Regions from separate parts of the Aeromonas genomosp. paramedia genome, predicted to be linked through region 3. Evidence: predicted binding sites of a transcription regulator. Region 3 holds the regulator's gene; each other region holds the start of a gene.

Region 1 (7,394 bases), on a different contig from region 3:
CCGGCAGAACTAATTGAATTTTGTAGGTTCGAATAGCGAAGCATATTCGGATGAGCTCGATGATTGGGCGCAGGTTGGCACTGAGCGAAGCCCAGCATCAACCCCCGACTGACCCCGCTCCCAGTACCAGGGCCGTGCCCAGGGTGGCCAGCAGGGCGCCGGCCCAGGCGGGCAGGGCAGGGCGTACCCCCGAGTGCCACCACAGCAGGGGCAGCAGTATGACCGGGGTGGTGGAGGAGAGGATGGCCACCATGCCCACGTCCCCCTGGCGCAGGGCCACAAGGATGAGCGTCATCCCCAGGGCCATCGCCAGGAAGCCGTTGATGCCTATCATGCCAAGCACCTGGCGATTGATGGGGTTGTGCGGCATGGCCAGGGGCACCCTCAGCACCCGCAGGGCACAGTGCGCCAGCAGGGCGCTCCCCATGCGGATGCCGGAGGCGCTCACCGCGTCCACGTTGCCAGCCATCATCACCGGCTTGGCGATGATGGCTCCCAGGCTCTGACACAGGGCCGCGGTCAGGCCGAGCGCGATGCCGACGGTGAGGTGGCCGCGCACCTGTTCCCATTCGTTGTGCTGTTGCGCCTGCTGCGGGTTGCCACGGCGGCCGAACAGGATGGCGAGCATGACCCCGGCCAGCACCAGCAAGGCCCCCACCAGACGCCAGCCACCGAGTTGTTCGCCAAACAGCCAGAGTCCGAGCAGGGCGGAGAAGAGTGCGTGGCAGGAGAACAGCAAGCCGCTGCGCCTGGGCCCCAACCGGTTCATGCAGGCAAATAGCGCGGTGTCACCGACGAAGATGCCGATGAGCCCCGACAACGCCAGCAGTGGCAGGGCGCTCTGGGTGAGGGTCTGCCAGCCCCCCGTGACCAGGCTGGCGCTGGCCAGCATCAGGCTGACCAGAAACATCCGCCAGCGGCTGTAGGCAAAGGCCCCCAGATGGCGTGCCGGTTTGACGGAAATCAGGGCTGCGACGGCCCATAAACTGGCGGCAGCCAGCGCCAGCCACTCATACCCCATAAAGACCCCTGAAACGGTAGAAATCAGCCGGGCTGATGCCTGCATCGAGCGCCATGGCGGCCTGACTGACCTTCATGCGAGGCGAGTCGAGGGGGCCGTCAGGCGGTCTTGCGCACTCGTGGCTGACAGTTGGGAAAAATCCCCTGAAAAAAATAGCCCGAAAGACTCCATCTGCCGGGCAAGCCCGATACAATACGGGGCGTCTTCGGGGATAACAAGCGCGGCATCATGCATTCGTTTTAAGGCGCGCCGCCGGCCTTCCCCCTTCTTGAAATAAAGTGAATTGAACGAGGTTGATGTCATGCTTTACCGTTTCGCCGCCCGGCCAGCCCGTCGCTGGCTCTCTCCCATGCTGCTCGGACTGATGCTGGCGCCGCCGTTGCAGGCGACCACAGTGGTGCAGCAGCCTGCGCTCTCTGACAGACAGACCCTGGTCAAGGGCAACGGCGCCGAACCCGAGTCCCTCGACCCTGCCCAGATCCGCTCCGGTTTCCCGGGGGAGGTGGTGCTGGTGGACTTGTTCGAGGGGCTGGTCAGCGAGGATGGGCAGGGCAGGATAGTGCCGGCCCAGGCCCAGCGCTGGGAGACGCGCGAGGATGGCCTGGTGTGGCGCTTCTTCCTGCGTCCGCAGCTCAAGTGGTCCAACGGCGAGCCACTCACCGCCCAGGATTTCGTCTACGCCTGGCGGCGTCTGCTGAGCCCGGCGCAGGCCTCGCCCTCCGCCGGTCTCTTGCTGGCGACCGGCATCAACAACGCCCAGTCCATCTATGCCGGTGCCCTCGATCTCGATGCCCTGGGGGTGGAGGCCGAGAGCGATCAGATCCTCAAGGTGACCCTGGAGCGGCCCGTGCCCTACTTCCTGCAGCTCATCAGCCAGCGCCCCTTCGTGCCGGTCAACGAGCGGGCCATCACCCTGTTTGGCAAGCAGTGGACCCAGCCTGGCAAGCTGGTCAGCAACGGCCCCTACCGGCTGGTGAACTGGGTGCCGAACGAGCGCATCGAAGCCGAGCGCAACCCCCAGTACTGGGATGATGCCCACACCCGGATCCAGCGGGTAACTTATCTGCCCCTGGCTTCCCAGCACGCGGAGCGGCTGCGCTACGAGGCGGGGGAGATCCAGCTCACCAACAAGGTGGCGCTGGAGTACTACCAGAAGACCATGGAAGAGACCCCGGAGCGGATCTGGGGCCTGCCGCTGCTGGGGACCTACCTCTATACCTTCAACCTGCGCCGCCCAGAGCTGCAGGATGTGCGGGTGCGTCAGGCGCTCTCCATGGCCATGGATCGCCGCCTGCTGACAGAGAAGGTGAGCGGTCAGGGGGAGCGGCCGGCCTGGTCCCTGCTGCCCGGCATGCCGGATTACGAAGAGCTGGGTTCGGCGCTGGCCCTGGAGGACATGCCGACCCGTCTGGCCAGGGCCGCCGCCCTGCTGACGGAGGCGGGCTACAACAGTGCCCACCCCCTCAAGCTGACGCTGACCTACAACACCTCGGAGAACCACAAGAAGCTGGCCCTGGCGGTCGCGGCCATGTGGAAGCCGCTGGGGGTGGAGGTCACCCTCAACAACATGGAGTGGAATGCCTATCAGGTGGCCAAGGACAGCGGCGACTTCATGCTGGCCCGCTCCTTCTTGTTTGGTGACTATGTCGAGCCCTCGTCCATGCTGGGCAGTTTCCGCTGTCAGGATCCCCAGAACGAGAGCGGCTACTGCAACCCGGCCTTCGACGGCCTGTTGCAACAGGCCGCTGACTCTCTGGATGGCGCCGCCCGAACCGGGCTCTACCGCAAGGCCGAGCAACTGCTGATGGAGGAGATGCCCGTCATCCCCGTCTATCACTACAACCAGATGAGGCTGGTGGACCCCGCCCTGCGCGGCCTGCCGAGCAGCAACCTGAAGGGGGCCATCGCCACCAAGGATCTCTACTTCAGCCAGCCATGAGGAGTGCGCGATGAAGATAGCCATCATTTCCGATCTGCACGGCAGCCTGCCTGCCCTGGAGCAGGTGCTGGCGCAGCTTGCCCCCTGGCAGCCGGATCACTATCTGTTGCTGGGGGATCTGCTCAACCACGGCCCGCGCAATCCGGTGCCGGCGGGGTATGAGCCTGCCGCCGTGGCGGCGCGGCTCAACCAGCTGGCCCCCCGGATCATGGCGGTGCGGGGCAACTGCGATTCCGAGGTGGATCAGATGCTGCTGCACTTCCCCATCACGGCCCCCTACAACCAGTTGCTGGTGGACGGTCGGCGCTGGTTCGTCAGCCATGGTCATCTCTATGAGCCCGAGGCGGTGCCCTTGCCGGCGGGCAGCCTCTTCATCAGCGGCCATACCCACCTGCCCGTATTGCGACGAGAAGTGCGGCAAGAAGGGGAACTGGTGCTGGTGAACCCGGGATCCATCTGTTTTCCGAGGGGAGAATGGGCGGCCAGCTATGGCCGGTATGAGGATGGCGTCATGAGCATTCATGCCTGCCGCGACGGGGCAAGGCTGATGGAACTGGTGCTCTGACTGCCGGGCATCAAGAGAAGGAAGGAGAGAGGATTAGGCCTTGATACCCAGGGAGCGGGTGCCGGAGCGGGTATTGCCCTTGGCGTCATAGGTCAGGGAGTTGCTGTCTCGCAACTTGCTGAGAAAGCTCGCCAGGCGGCGATTGGAGATGATGCTGAGCTCGAGCAGCCGACCGTTTAGGTTGTTCTGCTCCTGACAGGCTTCCAGCTTGGCTTGCAGGGCCTGCACCTGGGTCGGGAAGGCGCCGAGTTGTTGCTGCAGATCGGGCAGCTCGGCCAATGTCTTGTCCAGGGTCTCGATGGCCTCAAGCAGTTGCTGCTTGCGCTCGGCCAGCGCCGGCAAGGCCAGGGCCCGGTGTGCCTTGAGCAGGTCAAACTCCTCTGCCAGCAAACCTTGCATCTGGGAGAGGTTGTGGTCCTGGGCGTGCAGCAGCGAAGGCAGTTCCATCATCCCAGCCGTTTGTCCAGATCCGCTTCGAAGCTGAACATCTTCCTGGCCACGGCTTCGCTGTTGACCTTGTATTCCCCACTGGCCACGGCCTTCTTCAGGCTTTCGACGCGGCTCTCGTTACCGGTGGAGGCGGTGTTGAGGGTCTTCTGCATCTGTTGCAATTGCTGCGCCTCACTGGTCAAGGAGACAGAGTCGGTCTTGACGGTCGCCGCACGATTGCTCTCGGCAGAGGCCGCGGACTTGGTGGCTACACCTTGACTGGTCCCACTGTTTTGCAACCGGCTGTTTGCCAAGTTGTTGATATTGTTGATAGCCATACGGTTTACCTTCGTCTGCTTTGCTGTTCGCTTACCTGTTTATCGGTGACGGCGGTCAGAACTTTAGAAAAAAATTGCTGCATTAATAAAACAGTCAGAATGTGACCACCACAGAGCCGACGGCACTCACCTGGCCCTGCACCGCTCTGCCGGAACGAATGTTGACGAGCCTGATCATGTCTCCGAAGCTGCCATCTTGCAAGGCTCGGGCCATGGTTTTGATCTGCATGCTGCTGTTTTCCGCACTCAGGGTGACCTGGTCCCCCTTGCAGACCACGCAGACCTGAGTCAGCCTGATTGGCTGGCCCGGCTTGAGTTCACGCTTGCTGCGCACCCCGATGAGGGCGGCGGGGTCGGTGAGATAGTCACCGCGGATCAGGGTCTGATCCTGGTAGGCCAGGGTCAGCATGGACTCGCTCAGTATGTCCCCCTTGGCCACGGGAGCCGCGACGGTCACATAGGGTTTCTGGATGCTGACCCGCACCGGGAGATAGAGATCCCAGGGTTTGTCTCCCTCGCACTTGAGGTAGACGGTGGTGTTGCGGCGTATCTCCATCTTGGCCGGGAGGGAGATAGTCAGCCCCTCTTCGCAGTGGTTCAGGGGGAGGCGCTCATCTATGGTACCGGCGGTCACCTCGGCCTGGGCATCGAGGGGGACATCCAGCTGGTCGAGGACGAATGTCTGTGCCTGCTCCTGCAGATAGTCGGTCACCTCGGATGCCATGGCGTGAGAGAGGCTGCAAAACGGCAGTAAGATGAGGAAAAGTCTATTAATCATTTTTGCTTACCGGTCGATAAGTTGTTCACGTACACCATCGCAGTTAACTATGCTTGCTGCAGATTTCGGTTGTCGAGACATCGATAGTCTGATGCAAGCCAATGTGCATGCACACACAACATGCACGATCAGTGCCAAGCGTTTTTTAGGGAGTGTTTATGGCGAGTATTCTGGACTCGGTCAACCAACGGACCCAGCTGGTGGGACAAAACCGGTTGGAGCTGCTGCTGTTTCGTCTCAACGGACGTCAAAGATTTGGCATCAACGTATTCAAGGTACGTGAGGTGCTGCAGTGCCCTCCCTTGACTGTCATGCCCAAGCTCAACTCCTGCATTCGCGGTGTGGCGCACATTCGCGGCCAGACCATCTCGGTGATCGATCTCAGCATGGCGATGGGCAAGCGCCCCATCCAGGACATCTCCAAGTGCTTCATCATCATCTCCGAGTACAACAGATCCGTTCAGGGGTTCCTGGTCCATTCGGTCGAGCGCATCATCAACATGAACTGGGAGTCCATCCTGCCGCCCCCCAAGGGCGCCGGTCGCATCAACTACATGACGGCGGTGACCGAGGTGGATGGCGAGCTGGTGGAGATCCTGGACGTGGAGCGCATTCTCAACGAGATCTCGCCGGTCTCCACCGAGGTGAGTGCCGAGCTGGTGGAAGCCAGCGTGGAGCGCAACCCCCACGGCCGTCCCGTGCTGGTCGCCGACGACTCTTCGGTGGCGCGCAAGCAGGTACAGCGGGCGCTGGAGGCCATCGGGGTGCAGTGCGTGCTGGCCAAGGATGGACGGGAGGCCCTCAACATGCTGCTGGAGATGGCCAAGCAGGGCCCCATCCTCGATCAGATTGCCCTGGTCATCTCCGACATCGAGATGCCGGAGATGGATGGCTACACCTTCACCGCCGAGATCCGCAACAATCCCAACCTCAAGGATTTGCATGTTATCCTGCACACATCCCTCAGTGGGGTGTTCAATCAGGCCATGGTGCAGAAAGTTGGTGCGAACAACTTCATAGCCAAATTCCAGCCTGATGAGTTGGCCAAGGCCGTACAAGGCGCCCTCTAATAAAGAAGAACAACTGCATGAAGACACTTTCGGACGACTTATACAGGCAATTCAGCAATTTTCTGGCGCAGCAGAGCGGCATAGTGCTGGGTGACAACAAACAGTATCTGGTCAAGAGCCGTCTGTCGCCCTTGATGACTCAGTTTGGTATCGAGAGTCTGTCTGAACTGGTGACCCGGGCGATGAACGTGCGCGAGCGGGAGCTCAAGATGGCCGTGGTCGATGCCATGACCACCAATGAAACCCTGTGGTTTCGCGATACCTACCCGTTCCAGCTGCTGAGCGACAAGATCTTCCCCGAGCTCGGCAAGAGTGGTCGTCCCATCAAGATCTGGTCTGCGGCCTCCTCCTCCGGGCAGGAGCCTTACTCCATCGCCATGACGGCGCTGGAGCAGCAGGTCAAACGCCCCGGCACCTTGCCGGGCGGGGTGCAGATAGTGGGGACCGACATCTCCAGCACCATGCTCAACCAGTGCAAGGAGGGGGTCTATGATAGCCTGGCACTGGCTCGCGGCCTGTCACCCGAGCGCAAGCGGCTGTTCTTTGAGCCCTGCGGCGACAACAAGATGCGGGTATCGGAGCGTGTCAGAAAATTGACCAGCTTCCGGCCCCTGAACCTGCTGGAGAGCTACAGCCTGCTCGGCAAGTTTGACATCATCTTCTGTCGCAACGTGCTCATCTACTTCGCGCCAGAGGTGAAGTCCAAGATCCTCAACCAGTTTGCCAGCAGCCTCAATCCTGGCGGCTATCTGATGCTGGGGGCCTCGGAGTCCCTGGCGGGCCTCACCGACAAGTTCGAGATGATCCGCTGCAACCCCGGCATCGTCTACAAGGTCAAATAACTCCCCCCTCGTCCCTCTTTGGCACACCTCTTGCTAAACATTCGTGAAGCAGGAGGTGCGCTATGGCAATTTCATTCGACAAGGCATTCGGTGTTCACCAGTACACGCTGAGCATTCGCGCCAAGCGTGCGGAGGTGCTATCGAGCAACATCGCCAACGCGGATACGCCGGGCTTCAAGGCCCGTGACATCAACTTCTCCCAGGCGTTGCAGGATGCCCAGAGCCAGCAAGGGTTCGGGCTGTCCACCACCAGCGAGAAGCATTTCGCCTTGCAGATGGATGCCCCCGGGTCGACCCAGTATCGCAACCCCCTGCAACCGGATACAGGTGACGGCAATACGGTGGATGTGCAGCAGGAGCGCAGCGAGTTCCTGCGCAACAGCCTCGAGTACCAGGCCACCCTCGAATTCAT
Region 2 (7,394 bases), on a different contig from region 3:
TCGGCAAGTCCTGATAGAGGTGAACCCGGATGACAGTGATCAGTGACGGCCTGCATGGCCGCGACCATGGGTTCGACCCGTACGGCGCCCGGCAAACCCGGACAGAGGGGGAATCCTAAGTGGCAGATACCTATGACAGCCTGCTGGGGGTCAACCGGACGTCGTCCGCCCAGACCAATACCACCAACACCACGACCCAGAAGAAGGAGCTGGACCAGGAGTCCTTCCTGAAGCTGCTGACCATGCAGCTCTCCTACCAGGATCCGTTCAAGCCGGTGGACAACGCCCAGATGCTCTCCCAGATGACCTCGATGTCGACGTCCCAGGGGATCAGCAGCCTCTCCACCCAGATGGAGAGCCTCAACAGCCTGATGACCTCCAGCCAGGCGCTGCAGGCCTCGGCCCTGGTGGGCCAGAACGTGCTCATTCCCTCCAACACCGGTTATCTGGAGAAGGGGAGCACCCTCTCCGGCGTCATCGCCACCGGGGACGGTGGCAGCAACGTCAAGGTGACGGTGAAGGACGAAAGCGGTCAGGTGATCAAGGAGTTCTCCATCGAAGGGGACCAGAAGGGGAACGTGGCCTTCGAGTGGGATGGCCTAGACAAGTCGGGCAATGCCGCCAAGAGCGGGAAGTATTCGATAGAGGCGCACGCCACTGTCAATGGCAAGTCCGAGAGCGTACCGGCCCTGACCTATGCCAAGGTGGAGAGCGTCACCTTGGGCACCAGCACCAACCCCAGCACCCTCAAACTCAAGGGACTGGGTGGCATCTATCTGACCGATGTATTGGAAATTGGCGGGACGACCGGCAAGTCGACGCCGACACCGACCCCTAACGCAGTGATCTAAGGAGAAAGACATGTCATTCAACAATGCCCTCAGCGGCATCAATGCGGCTCAAAAAGACCTGAACGTCACCGCGAACAACATTGCCAACGTCAATACCACCGGCTTCAAGGAGTCCCGCGCCGAGTTCGCCGACGTCTACGCCAACTCCATCTTCGTCAACGCCAAGACCCAGGTCGGCAACGGGGTGGCGACGGGGGCGGTGGCGCAGCAGTTCCACCAGGGGGCGCTGCAGTTCACCAACAACGCGCTGGATCTCGCCATCCAGGGCAATGGTTTCTTCGTGACTTCCGATGGCCTGACCAACCTGGATCGCAGCTACACCCGTTCCGGCGCCTTCAAGCTCAACGAAAGCAGCTACATGGTCAGCAACTCCGGCGGTTACCTGCAGGGGTACGAGATCAACTCTGACGGCACCCCCAAGGCGGTCAGCATCAATGCGACCAAGCCCATCCAGATCCCGGACAAGGCCGGTGAGCCGGTGCAGACCACGACGGTCGAGGCCGGTTTCAACCTGCCTTCCAGCACTAAGACGCTGATGGATGTGAATGCCTCCAAATTCGATCCCAAGGATTCGAGCACCTACGCCTCCTCGACTTCAGTGGTGGTCTATGACTCCCTGGGTGAACCGCACACCATCACCCAATACTTCACCAAAGAAGCGGATCCCGCCGATCCGACCAAGGCGGCAGTGCCGACCGCCTGGCGCATGTACATGTATGAGGGGGACAAGCCCATCGACGTGGCGGGTGGCGTGGACACCACCATGGCCACCGGCGTCAGCCAGGCGCCCAAGAGTGCGCGTATGACCTTCGATGCCTCCGGCAAGATGGTGACGCCGACCGATCCTGCGGTGATCAAGACGGTATCATTAGGTTCACCTGCTGGAGGCACACCGGGCACAGGGGAGCCAGGTGCCGGTATCATAAGCAACGGCGCCGATGGGACTCAGCAGTTTGAATTGAAGCTCGGCACCGTGACCCAGTACGCCTCGCCGTTCGAAGTCAGTAAATTGACCCAGGATGGCTCCACCGTCGGCCGGCTGACCAAGGTGGAGATTGGGGCGGACGGCATAGTCTCCGCCACTTACAGTAACGCCACCACCGTCAAGGTGGCCATGGTGGCCATGGCCAAGTTCGCCAACTCCCAGGGGCTGACCCAGGTGGGGGACACCTCCTGGCGCCAGTCCCTGCTCTCCGGTGATGCCCTGCCGGGCACCCCGAACTCCGGCACCTTCGGTTCCATCAAGTCGTCGGCGCTGGAGCAGTCCAACGTGGATCTGACCACAGAGCTGGTGGACCTCATCACCGCCCAGCGCAACTTCCAGGCGAACTCCCGCTCCCTGGAAGTGAACAGCTCGCTGCAGCAGAACATACTGCAGATCCGCTAAGGTTGTTCGCGGTACAAGGGGCGCACATGCGCCCCTTGTCGTTTCCGATGCGGCGCTTTTCCCTCCACTGTTTCACCCTTCCCATATCTCTTGGCACTCAATTTGCAGTTGTCCTGCGAGAGTCATCTGTTTGACGGAGGATCCCATGGATCACCTGCTTTATATCGCCATGTCCGGGGCCAAGGAGAACATGAACAGCCTGGCTGTGCGTGGCAACAACCTGGCCAACGCCAACACCATCGGCTTCAAGTCTGACTTCGAGCAGGCGCGCAGCATGCAGGCGTTTGGCGAAGGGCTGCCGTCCCGGGTGTTCGCCATGACGGAGCGGCCGGGTCAGAACCTGCAGCACGGCCTGCTGCAGACCACGGGGCGGGATCTTGACGTCGCCGTCGACGGCCCGGGCTGGATTGCGGTGCAGGATCCCAATGGGGCAGAGGCCTATACCCGCATGGGCAACCTGCAGCTCAATGCCACCGGCAATCTGCAGACCTCCACCGGGCTCAACGTGGTGGATGACGCAGGCCAGCCCATAGTGCTGCCCCTGCCTATGGAGAAGATAGAGATCAACCGGGATGGCACCATCAGCGGCCGTCCCGAGGGGGCCGCCGCCAACCTGCCGGAGGATTTCCAGCGCATCAAGCTGGTCAACCCTCCCAGCGATGCGGTGGAGAAGGGGCAGGATGGCCTGTTTCGCCGCAAGGATGGCCAGCAGGAAGCCGCCTCTGCCGAGGTCGGCCTGCTGGCTGGCTCCCTCGAGGGGAGCAACGTCAACGTGGTCGACGAGATGACCAACCTTATTCGTTTGCAGCGTCAGTTCGAAACTCAGGTCAAGATCATGAAGACCGCCGAGGAGAATGACGAGGCCCAAACCCAGCTGCTGCGTATCAGCTAATCAAGGAGCATTAAATGAATCCTGCACTCTGGATCAGCAAGACCGGCCTCGATGCCCAGCAGACCAACATTTCGGTCACCTCGAACAACCTGGCGAACGCCAGCACCGTAGGCTACAAGAAGGCCCGCGCCATCTTCGAGGATCTGCTCTATCAGAACATCAACCAGCCAGGTGGCCGCTCCTCGGCGGATACCGAGCTGCCCTCCGGCCTGATGCTGGGGGCGGGGGCCAAGGTGGTCGCCACCCAGAAAAACCACAGCCAGGGCAATGTCCAGACCACGGACAACTCCCTGGACTTGATGATAAGCGGCCGCGGCTACTTCGAGATCCAGCTGCCGGACGGCAGCGCGGCCTACACCCGCAACGGCCAGTTCACCCTCAATGACGAGGGCACCATAGTCACCCCGGGCAACGGCTACCCGCTGCAGCCGGAGATCCAGATCCCCGAGAACGCCCAGAGCGTGACCGTGGGGGAGGATGGCCAGGTCTCCGTCCAGCTCAAGGGGGATGGCCAGTCCCAGGTGGTGGGCCAGATCAACACCACCGACTTCGTCAACCCGACCGGCCTGCAACCCATGGGGGAGAACTTGTTCCTCGAGACCCAGTCGAGCGGCGCCCCCATCCAGGGGACGGCAGGTGCGGACGGACTGGGGGTGATCAAGCAGGGCATGCTGGAGACCTCCAACGTCAACGTGACCGAGGAGCTGGTGAACCTGATCCAGGCCCAGCGGGTCTACGAGATGAACTCCAAGGTCATCTCGGCAGTAGACTCCATGATGTCCTTCCTGACCCAGCGGACCTGATGAAAGGAGAGCCATGATGAAAGCCCTATGGATGCTGGGCCTGCTGACACTGGCAGGCTGTACCAGCACCCCCAATACCGCCAGACCCGACGACCCCGAATTTGCCCCCGTGTATGGCGAGTCGGAGCCGGTGTCGGTACGTCCGACCGGGGCCATCTTCCAGCCCGAGCAGGTCAACGGCATCTACTCGGACATCAAGGCCCATCGAGTGGGTGACATCATCACCATAGAGCTGGCGGAGTCGACCTCGGCGTCGAAGAAGGCCAATACCCAGAGCGGCAAGGACAACAAGATGGAGCTGGAGCCCGTCACCCTGGGCGGGGTGCCGGTGACGGCGAGCCCCTATGACTTGTCAGCCTCCATCGGCCAGAGCAGTGCGTTCAAGGGCCAGGCCAAGGCGGATCAGAGCAACAGCCTGCAGGGCAACATCTCGGTCAGCGTGGTCAAGGTATTGCCGAACGGCAACCTGCTGGTGCGCGGCGAGAAGTGGATCATGCTCAACAACGGCAACGAATACATTCGCATCACCGGCCTGGTGCGCCCGGAGGACGTGAGTTCGGAGAACAGCGTCTCGTCCCAGCGGGTCGCCAATGCGCGCATCCATTACGGCGGCACCGGCGATCTGGCCAACACCCAGGAACAGGGGTGGCTGACCAGCTTCTTCAACGGCCCCTGGTGGCCCATTTAATACTCGGGCCTCGGGTCGTCAGTGGCGACCCGGGGCCGGAATGGTTTAGTCAGGAGATGTCATGAACCGACTCCGTTTGCTTGGCCTGCTGTGCTGTATCTTGCCCCTCGGGCTGGCGCACGCCTCCCGCATCAAGGATCTCAGCTCGGTGGAAGGGGTGCGCAGCAACCAGTTGATCGGCTACGGTCTGGTGGTGGGCCTGCCCGGGACGGGCGAGAAGAACAACGCCTTCACCGAGCAGACCTTCAGGACCATGCTCAACAACTTCGGCATCAAGGTGCCGGACAACATCAAGCCCAAGATCAAGGACGTGGCGCCCGTGGCCATCCACGCCGATCTGCCCCCCTTCTCCAAGCCGGGCCAGACCATAGATGTCACCGTCTCCGCCATCGGCGAGGCGAAGAGCCTGCGGGGCGGGACCCTGCTCCAGACCTTCCTCAAGGGGTTGGACGGCCGCGTCTATGCGGTGGCCCAGGGCAGCCTGGTGGTTGGTGGTCTCGGGGCCGAGGGAGCGGATGGCTCCAAGGTGGTGGTCAATACCCCCACAGTGGGGCGCATCGCCAATGGGGCGACAGTGGAGCGTGAAGTGCCGAACTCCTTCTCCCAGGGGGATACCATCACCTTCAACCTGAACCGGCCCGATTTCACCACGGCCCGTCGGGTGGCCGACGTGGTCAATGATCTGGTAGGCCCCAACACGGCCCAGGCCCTGGACGCCACCTCCATCAAGGTGTTTGCCCCGCGGGATCCGAGCCAGCGGGTCGCCTACCTCGCGACCATCGAAAACCTGGAAGTGGATCCGGCCACCGAGTCCGCCAAGATCATCGTCAACTCGCGCACCGGCACCATAGTCATCGGCAGCGAGGTCAAGCTGAGGCCCGCCGCCATCAGCCATGGGGGCCTGACGGTCACCATCGCCGAGAACCAGCAGGTCTCCCAGCCCAATCCGCTGGCGGGGGGCGAGACCGCGGTCACCAACAACTCCACCATCAACGTGCAGCAGGATCCGGGGCGTATGTTCAAGCTCGACACCGGGGCGACCCTGGATGACCTGGTGCGGGCGGTGAATCAGGTGGGGATAGCGCCGGGGGATCTGATGGCGATTCTGGAGGCCCTGCAGCAGGCGGGCGCCATTCAGGGGCAGCTGGTCATCTTGTAACGGGCTGTCTCGGCGAATCTCCGGGCTGGCGCAGCAGCCGGCCCGGAGAGCCAACAGGTAAAACAGTCATTTCTTGAGCGGCAAGAGGTTGCCACGGGCGGCAAAGAGGAAGGTTATGGCAGAGTTCGACACCCAGAGTGGTATCAATCTTGGCATGGTGCAGGACGTTCAGAATCTGGACAAGCTGCGCCAGATGAGCCACAGCAAGGAAGGGAAGCAAGAGGCACTGATGGCGGCGGCCCGCCAGTTCGAGTCCATCTTCACCCAGACCCTGTTCAAGGGGATGCGCCAGGCCAACTCGGTGCTGACTGAAGGCAACCCGATGAACAGCAGCTACACCCAGTTCTACGAGGGGATGCTGGACGAGCAGCGGGTCTCCGACATGTCGAGCAAGGGGGGCCTTGGCATCGCCGAGATGGTGGCAAAACAGTTCTCCCCCGAGAAGACCTTCACCCATAACGACGGTCGGGTGCTCAAGCTGCCCCAGCGCACCGAGCGGGTCTACAAGCCCTATGAAGCCCCCAGCGCCTCCAACGATCTGATCGCCGCCTCCAAAGTTGGCAAAGATTTTGCTGATAACGAAATGAAGAGCGAGCTGAATGGGGCCGAGTCCTCGTTGAACCTGCCCAGACGCCCCCATCGCACCGTGCCGCCCATGGGCAGCAGCCCGCGGGCCTCGGCCCTGGATGAGAGCGCCAAGGTGTTCGACAGTCCGGAGGAGTTCGTCGAGCGTCTGATGCCGCTGGCCAAGAAGGCGGCGGACAAGCTGGGGCTGAGCCCGGCGGTGCTGGTGGCCCAGGCCGCCCTTGAGAGCGGCTGGGGCAAGCGGGTGATCAAGGACGGGGAAGGGCAGATGAGCCACAACCTGTTCGGCATCAAGGCCGATCCCCGCTGGGAAGGGCCCAAGGCCGTGGTGAGCACCCTGGAGTACGAGCAAGGGGTGGCGTCGCGCCAGAAGGCGGCGTTCCGCTCCTACGAGTCGTTTGAAGAGAGCTTCAACGACTATGTGGACTTCCTGACCTCGGGGAGTCGCTACAAGGGGGCGCTGGCCAAGGTGGACAGCCCGGATCGCTATTTCGAGGCGCTGCAGCAGGCCGGTTATGCCACCGATCCCCAGTACGCCAGCAAACTTAAACAAGTGTTGCGCAGTGATGCCATCGCCGGCTACTCGATGCCCGGCAACGCTGCGACCAGGAACACAGAGATGGAGCTGTAAGCTATGGCAAGCGATCTGCTTGGAATCGGGACTTCGGGTGTATTGGCCCAGCAGCGACTGCTGCAGACCACCAGTAACAACATAGTGAACGTCAACAGCCAGGGCTATGTACGTGAACGCACCCTGATCTACACCAATTCCGTCGGATTGGGCACGGGCGACATGGTGAGCGAGCGGGTCATCAACGCCTACGCCCAGGCTGAGGTGCGCCGGGATACCTCCGCCTACCATGCCGCAGGCTCGCGCTACGATCAGCTGTTCCAGCTCGACAGCCTGCTGGGGGATGCCAGCAACAGCGTGGGCACCACCATCACCTCCTACTTCAAGGCCTTCCACACCGCCAACGAATCGCCGGCGGAAGTGGGCGGGCGCAAGACCACCCTGAGCGAGCTCAGCGG
Region 3 (7,394 bases):
CTGACTCCGCCTGGGGAGGAGGAGATCGCCTGCCTCGCCATCCAGATCCAGGCCCGCCTCACTGCCGATACTCCCCAGCTCAGCCCGGCCATGGCTGCCGAGAGCGAGCAACTGGTGGAACACTTGTTGACCTACATCCACCAGCACTACCCCTATGATCTGCGCGCCGACCCGCAGTTGCGGGCCGACCTGCAGACCCACATCAGCGCCATGCTGCTGCGGGTCAAATACCAGATAGGCAGCCACAACCCGCTGGCGGACCACATCAAGCAGTACTATCCCCTCGCCTACGACATCACGCTGGCCGCCATCTCGGAGTGGATAAGGCAGACCCCCTACCGGCTGACCCATCACGAGATCGGCTATCTGGTGATCCATATCGGGGTCGGCCTGGAGCGCCACCATGACATCGGCTACACCCGTCGTCCCCAGGCCATGCTCCTGTGCGATGCGGGCAACGCCACCTTCCGGGTACTGGAGGCGCGCATCCGGCGGGAGTACCCCCAGCTGCAGCTGACTAGCCTGGAGTCGGTACGGGATTACGAGGGACTGGCGCACATCGAGCAGGACTTTGTCATCAGCACCGTCAAGGTGAGCGAGAAGAACGCCCCCGTGGTGCAGGTCGCCCCCTTCCCGACCCAATACCAGCTGGAGCAGCTCGGCAAGCTGGTGCTGATCGACCGCACCCGCCCCTACCTGCTGGACAAGTACTTCGATGCCGACCACTTCATGGTGGTCACAGAGCCGCTCAGCCAGGCGCAGCTGTTTGGCCGCATCTGTGACCAGCTGGAGTCCGAGCAGCTGGTAGAGCCGGGCTTCAGGGGGTCGTTGCACGAGCGGGAGCGCATCGTCTCCACCATGCTGGGAGAGGGCATAGCCCTGCCCCACTCCCTCGGCCTGCTGGCCCGCCGCACCCTGGTCTATACAGTGCTGGCCCCTCAGGGGATCGACTGGGGCAATGGCGAGACCGCCACCCTCGTCTTCGTGCTCGCCATCAGCAAGGCGGACTACGAGGAGGCGATGGGGCTCTACGACCTGTTCCTGGCGCTGATGAACGAAAAAGCCAGCAGGAATCTGCTGGCTTGTCGGGACTTTTACGACTTCAAGGCGCTGGCGCGCGCCGGCTCATGACGGCGGAGGAGGGGTCGCTCACTCCTCGTTGAAACCCGAGGTGAACAGCGCCACCACGGCGGCCAGGGCCTCCACCTCTTCCGGGCCTTCCACCTGCACCTCCACCTGCTTGCCCTGGGCGGAGTCCAGCATCAGCAGGCCGATCACGCTGTCCGCATCGGCCTCGATGCCGTCCTCGTTGCGCAGCAGTACATGGGCATCGAACCCCTGCACCAGCTCGAACAGCATCATGGCCGGTCTGGCATGGATTCCCAGCTTGTTTTTGACTTCTACCGAGGCGGAAACTGTCATCTGAACATCCTGTGGGTCTGTCAGGCTTGGGTGGAGCGCTTGTCCAGCGTGCGGTGACGGATCTGCACGTTCTTGCCAAGCAGTCGGAAGGTGCTGGCCAGCCGCTCGGCGATGAACACCGAACGATGCTGTCCGCCGGTACAACCTATGCCGACGGTCACATAGCTGCGATTGTTGCGCTCCAGGTGGGGCAACCAGGTCACCAGCATGTTCTCTATCTGCTGGATGAACAGCATCACGTCCGCCTGGGCCGAGAGGTAGTTGGCCACGGGCTCATCCTGACCGGTAAACGGCTTGAGCTCCGGGATCCAGTGGGGGTTGGGCAGGAAACGGGCATCGAACACGAAGTCCGCATCCTTGGGGATGCCGTATTTGAAGCCGAACGACTCGAACACCAGCACCAGCTCGTTCTCTTTCTTGCCGAGCACCCGGGTCTTGATGAGCTCGCTGAGGTCATGAATGCTGAGGTTGGTGGTATCGATGCGCAGATCGGCGGTCGAGGAGAGGGGCGCCAGCAGGTGGGTCTCTTCCCGGATCGCCTCATCCAGCGACAGCTGCTTGCGGGACAGGGGGTGCAGCCGGCGGCTCTCGCCATAGCGCTTGAGCAGGGTCCCGTTGTCTGCATCGAAGAAGAAGCTGGAAAACTCCACCCGCCCTTCGTTGCGCACCTGGGTCAGCAGGTTGTCCAGCTTGTCTGGCTGGGTCGGCAGGTTGCGCACGTCTATGCTGACCGCCAGCTTGTCATACTGGCTCTCCACCGAGACGATCAGCTGGGGCAGCAGGTTGACCGGCAGGTTATCCACGCAGTAGTAACCCAGATCCTCCAGCACCCTCAGGGCTACCGTCTTGCCGGAGCCCGAACGACCGCTTACCACTATTAACTGCATCTTGTCCCCTCACGCCAACGTGGCGGTGTCAGACCCGGCATCAGGCCGAGGTCATGATCTGATAGAGTTCTTCGTCGCTGGTCGCCTGGCGCAACTGGCGGCAGACGGCCTTGTCACCCAGCTTGGATGCCATCAGGGAAAGGGTCTTGAGATGCTGCTTGCACTCGCTTTCCGGCACCAGCAATGCAAAGAGCAGGTCAACCGGTTGATTGTCGATAGAATCGAAAGGGATGGGTTCGGAGAAGGTCATCAGCACGGCGGTCGGCGCAAAGGCGTCGTCGATCCGGCCATGGGGAATGGCGATACCGGCACCGATCCCGGTACTGCCCATCTTTTCCCGCGCCAGCAGGCTTTCGAACAGCACCTGGCGGGAGGCGCCGAGGCGCTCTGCGGCCAGCTCACTGATGATCTCGAGGGCGCGTTTCTTGCTGGTACAAGGGACCGCACTCTTGGTGCAGTCCCGACTCAGTATGTGTTCAAGTTGCATAGTTATTTTTGATTTAACTTATCTTTGTGCTTGATGATCTGCCGATCCAGTTTATCCAGCAGGGTATCAATCGCCGCATACATGTCGGCATGCTGCGAATTGGCGAACACCTCTCCCCCGCTGACGTGCAGCTTGGCTTCGGCGATCTGGTTCAGTTTTTCGACGCTCAACACCACATGTACGTTGTTGATATGGTCAAAGTGACGCTCGAGTTTGGCAAATTTGTTATTCACATAATCACGCAGAGCTTCGGTAATCTCGACATGGTGTCCGGTCAGGTTAATTTGCATAACGTCTTCCTTTTGTTTGCCTAAACCAGGCGTTTGCGCTGATTGGATGGCGGGATCAACAAGGATTCACGGTACTTTGCGATCGTGCGTCTCGCCACCATAATACCCTGTTCGGCCAGCAAATCCGCGATCTTGCTATCACTAAGCGGTTTGGCCGGGTTTTCGGCCGTCACCAGCTTCTTGATCAGGGCGCGAATTGCGGTCGATGAGCACTCTCCTCCTCCCTCCGTGTTGACATGACTGGAGAAAAAAAACTTCAGTTCAAAGATGCCACGGGGCGTATGCATGTACTTCTGGGTCGTCACCCGTGAAATCGTCGACTCGTGCATCTCCACCGCCTCGGCGATGTCGTTGAGTACCATGGGCTTCATGGCCTCTTCACCGTATTCGAAGAAGCCCTGCTGCTGCTCGACGATGCAGCTGGCCACCTTGAGCAGGGTGTCGTTGCGACTCTCCAGACTCTTGATGAACCACTTGGCCTCCTGCAAATGGGAGCGAATGAACTGGGTATCCGTGCTGCTGCGGGCATTGCGTGCCATGGCCGCATAGGCCTCGTTGACACGGATGCGCGGCGCCGAATCCGGGTTGAGCTCAACCACCCACTTCGTCCCTTTCTTGACCACGGAGACGTCCGGGATCACGTATTGCGACTCGCTCTGGATGATGCCATTGCCGGGTCTGGGCTCCAGTTGCTGGATGAGATCCAGCACCTCCTTGAGATCGCTCTCCTTGAGCCGGGTCTTGCGCGCTAGGGTGCGGTAGTCGCGGTTGCCGAGCAGGTCCATGTGCTCGCGGATCACCTCCCTTGCCTCATTGAGCCAGGGCAGATCCGGCGAGTACTGACCAAGCTGGATCAGCAGACACTCCTGCACCGAGCGCGCGGCTATGCCGACCGGATCGAAATGCTGCACCCGCTTGAGCACGGCTTCCACTTCATCCAGTTCAACTTCTACCTCTTCACTGCTGACTGCAGCCTGAATATCTTCGAGAGAGGCGGTCAGGTAGCCGGACTCGTCGATGGCGTCGATGATGGCGAGGGCGATGGCGGCATCCAGATCGCTGAACGGCGTCAGTCGCATCTGCCACAGCAGATAGTCCTGCAGGTTCTCGGTGGTTTCCCCCTGATAGACGCTGTCTTCCCCGTCATGGATGGGGCCGGCGCTCTGGGCAGTCCCGGCGGAGTAGACCTCATCCCAGGTGGTGTCCACCGGCAGTTCATCCGGCATGCTGTCCTGCGCCATGGCGTCGCTGGAGTCGAGTTGACTGGCGTCCTGGGGCTCTATCGGGCTGGTTTCCTGCGCCTCATTCTCCTCCTGCTCCAGCAAGGGGTTATTATCGAGCGCTTGCTGAATTTCCTGCTGGAGTTCCAGGGTGGAGAGCTGGAGCAGACGAATCGCTTGTTGTAATTGTGGCGTCATGGTCAGGGACTGACCGAGACGCAACTGTAATGTCGGCTTCATCTACGTCGGGATATCCTTATGTTCAGCGAGGCAGTCACCTAACAAAAATGAGGGGTGCCCCCTTACTATAGACTGAATTGATCGCCCAAATAGACGCGCTTGACCTGCTCATCGGCGAGGATGTCGGCCGGAGCGCCCTCGGCAATCATCTTGCCGTGGCTGACGATGTAGGCCTTCTCGCACACATCCAGCGTCTCTCTGACGTTGTGGTCCGTGATCAGTACGCCCAGCCCTCTTTCCTTCAGATGCTGGATGATCTTCTTGATGTCTATGACCGAAATGGGATCAACACCTGCAAAGGGTTCATCCAACAGGATGAATCGCGGCTCTGCCGCCAGCGCCCGGGCAATCTCGACCCGGCGTCGCTCCCCGCCAGACAGGCTCTGACCCAGGCTGTCGCGAATATGGGTGATGTTGAACTCTTCCAGCAACTGCTCGACCTTATCCTCACGCTCCTCGCGGCTCAACCCCTTGCGGGTCTGCATGACCCCCATCAGGTTGTCGAACACCGACAGGCGCCGGAAGATGGAGGCCTCCTGGGGCAGGTAGCCGATGCCATTGCGGGCGCGGATATGCATGGGCTGCAGGCTGATGTCCTGCTCGTCGATGGTGATGAGACCCGCATCCCGCTGCACCAGGCCCACGATCATGTAGAAGGAGGTGGTCTTGCCGGCACCATTCGGGCCGAGCAGCCCCACTATCTGGCCGGTGCCCACTTCCAGGCTCACGTCGCTGACCACCATGCGGCGCTTGTAGCTCTTCTGCAAACCCGTTGCTTTTAACACTGCCATGGCTTCTGTTTCCTACTTCTTCTGATCGGCGGGTTTGTCGAAGTTTTCTACCTGATCCGGCAGGAACACCGTTTTGACGCGCTGGGTGGGCCCCTTGCTCTCGGCGATCATCTTCTGTTTGACGATGTCGTAGCGGATGAGGTCGCCGGTGACCTGGCTGTCTTCCTGCTTGAGCTGACCGTTGCCCGTGATGGTGACCAGGCGGTTCTTCAGCTCGTAGCGAATGCTGTTGCCGTGGGCATTGACCGGCTTGCCATTGTCCAGGATCTGGAAGAAGGTGGCGGGATTGCCATAGGCGGTCATCACCTCTGCGCCCTTGTCGCCGGAGCGGATCACCACCACCTTGTCGGCCTTAATCTTGATGGTGCCCTGGGTGATGATCACGTCTTCGCTGAAGGTGATGCGGTTGTCCTGCATCTCGGCCACTTGCTTGACCGCATCCACATAGACCTTCTCGGCAAAGTCGGACTCTTTGGCGCTCACTGTACTGCACAGCAGCAGGGCCGCGAGGGCCAGATTAACGTTTTTCATTGAAATAAGTGGCATGGCCTTTATCCAGTAATTCGAAATATTTACGATCCAGATGGCCCTTCAGGCCAACGCCCTCGGTCTGGAATTCCTGACCCACTATGCTGATGTGCTGGTTGCTTCTCACGTCCTGGGTCACCAGATCCAGCTCCAGATAGGGGGTGTCCAGCGTGGAGATGAAAGACGCCGGCAGCAGGCCGTCCAGATGGACCTTGTCACGCAGGATCACGTTGTCATCTGTGTTGAGCACCCCGGTTTCGGCCGTGACCTTCCACTCGGCCTCCCCCTGCTCATCGAACATGTAGACCACCGGTTTGTCGAAGGTGGCCTGCTCGAGGATCTGGTAATACTCCGCATATTCGGACTCCAACCGCTCGGTCCGCTTGCCCTGCTCGTTGAAGCGGGTGGTGACCAGGTTCTTGGCGGTGAAGTCCGGTTGATAGTTCTCTACCTTGGCAGCCGGTTCGGGCGCCAGCTCGATCTCGCCGAGCTGCCAGGCGGCCAGCGCCGCCAGAAACAGCAGGCCGAACAGAAACGTCTGCTTGTTCATACCGAAGCCTCGGGTTGGTAGTCGCCCAGGCCCTGCGCCTGCAGGATGAGATCGCACACCTCGCGCACCGCGCCCACTCCGCCCCCGAGGCGGGTCACCAGATCGGCACGAGCCAGCACCAGCGGGTGGGCATCCGCCACCGCAATGCCGAGGCCGCAGGCCTGCATCACCGGCAGATCTATGGTGTCGTCCCCCATATAGGCGGCCTGCTCCGGTGTCAGGCCCAGCTTGGTCAGCAGCGCCTCGAAGTGGGGCAGCTTCTGATCCGCCCCCTGCACCAGGTGCCGCACCCCCAGGCCCCTCATCCGATCGCTGACGATACGGGAGTTGCGCCCTGTGATGATGGCGATCTCGATGCCGGCGTTGAGCAGGGCACGCATGCCAGCACCGTCGCGGGTGCAGAAGGTTTTCAGCTCTTCCCCCTGGTTGCCCATATAGATGAAGCCATTGGAGAGCACCCCATCCACGTCACACACCAGCAGGCGGATCTGCGCCGCCTTCTCGTACTGGCTGCGCGTCACCGGACCATAGAGGGTCGGTACGTCTTGCATCAAATCACCCCGGCTCTCAGCAGGTCGTGCATGTTGAAGGCGCCAAGTGGTCGCCGTTCCTCATCCACCACCAGCAATCCGTTAATCTTTCTGGTTTCCATCAGTTTGACGGCCTCGGCCGCCATCATCTCAGGCCCTACGGTAACACAGTTGGCCGTCATTACGCGGCTGATCGGGGTGTGGTGAATGTCCACCTGCAGATCCAGGATCCGGCGCAGGTCACCGTCGGTGAACAGACCGGCCAGCAGCCCCTGCCCATCCACCACAGCCGTCATGCCGAGCCCCTTGCGGCTCACTTCCAGCAGCGCCTGGCTGATGGTGGCATCTATCCCCACCCGGGGCAACAGCTCGCCACTGTGCATCAGATCGCCGACCCGCAGCAGCAGCCGCTTGCCCAGCGATCCGCCCGGGTGCGAGAGCGCGAAGTC

What was found. The regulator sigma-54, encoded in region 3, starts transcription at its own class of promoters, with help from an activator protein. The targets are predictions, from matches to a motif close to TGGCACNGTTTTNGCTT.
Region 1: a site for sigma-54 is predicted at 5,191-5,207, ahead of flgA (flagellar basal body P-ring formation chaperone FlgA). Genes of this name have one in related genera too.
Region 2: a site for sigma-54 is predicted at 2,330-2,346, ahead of flgF (flagellar basal-body rod protein FlgF). Genes of this name have one in related genera too.

The regions. Positions count from the first base shown of each region.
Region 1 covers NZ_JAAROG010000016.1:86,539-93,932, reverse strand. The annotation lists gene HB860_RS10410 (DMT family transporter) at 98-1,021, opposite strand; gene HB860_RS10405 (peptide ABC transporter substrate-binding protein) at 1,323-2,960, shown strand; gene yfcE (phosphodiesterase) at 2,971-3,525, shown strand; gene HB860_RS10395 (flagella synthesis protein FlgN) at 3,559-3,975, opposite strand; gene flgM (flagellar biosynthesis anti-sigma factor FlgM) at 3,972-4,292, opposite strand; gene flgA (flagellar basal body P-ring formation chaperone FlgA) at 4,387-4,992, opposite strand; gene HB860_RS10380 (chemotaxis protein CheV) at 5,229-6,140, shown strand; gene HB860_RS10375 (CheR family methyltransferase) at 6,158-6,982, shown strand; gene flgB (flagellar basal body rod protein FlgB) at 7,045-7,394, shown strand, end outside.
Region 2 covers NZ_JAAROG010000016.1:78,691-86,084, reverse strand. The annotation lists gene flgC (flagellar basal body rod protein FlgC) at 1-14, shown strand, start outside; gene HB860_RS10360 (flagellar hook assembly protein FlgD) at 120-851, shown strand; gene flgE (flagellar hook protein FlgE) at 862-2,238, shown strand; gene flgF (flagellar basal-body rod protein FlgF) at 2,384-3,130, shown strand; gene flgG (flagellar basal-body rod protein FlgG) at 3,145-3,933, shown strand; gene flgH (flagellar basal body L-ring protein FlgH) at 3,950-4,621, shown strand; gene HB860_RS10335 (flagellar basal body P-ring protein FlgI) at 4,683-5,780, shown strand; gene flgJ (flagellar assembly peptidoglycan hydrolase FlgJ) at 5,896-6,996, shown strand; gene flgK (flagellar hook-associated protein FlgK) at 7,000-7,394, shown strand, end outside.
Region 3 covers NZ_JAAROG010000001.1:11,816-19,209, reverse strand. The annotation lists gene HB860_RS00120 (BglG family transcription antiterminator) at 1-1,131, shown strand, start outside; gene npr (PTS phosphocarrier protein NPr) at 1,150-1,422, opposite strand; gene rapZ (RNase adapter RapZ) at 1,443-2,309, opposite strand; gene ptsN (PTS IIA-like nitrogen regulatory protein PtsN) at 2,350-2,796, opposite strand; gene hpf (ribosome hibernation promoting factor) at 2,799-3,086, opposite strand; gene HB860_RS00095 (RNA polymerase factor sigma-54) at 3,107-4,546, opposite strand; gene lptB (LPS export ABC transporter ATP-binding protein) at 4,612-5,337, opposite strand; gene lptA (lipopolysaccharide transport periplasmic protein LptA) at 5,350-5,868, opposite strand; gene lptC (LPS export ABC transporter periplasmic protein LptC) at 5,855-6,415, opposite strand; gene kdsC (3-deoxy-manno-octulosonate-8-phosphatase KdsC) at 6,412-6,966, opposite strand; gene HB860_RS00070 (KpsF/GutQ family sugar-phosphate isomerase) at 6,966-7,394, opposite strand, start outside.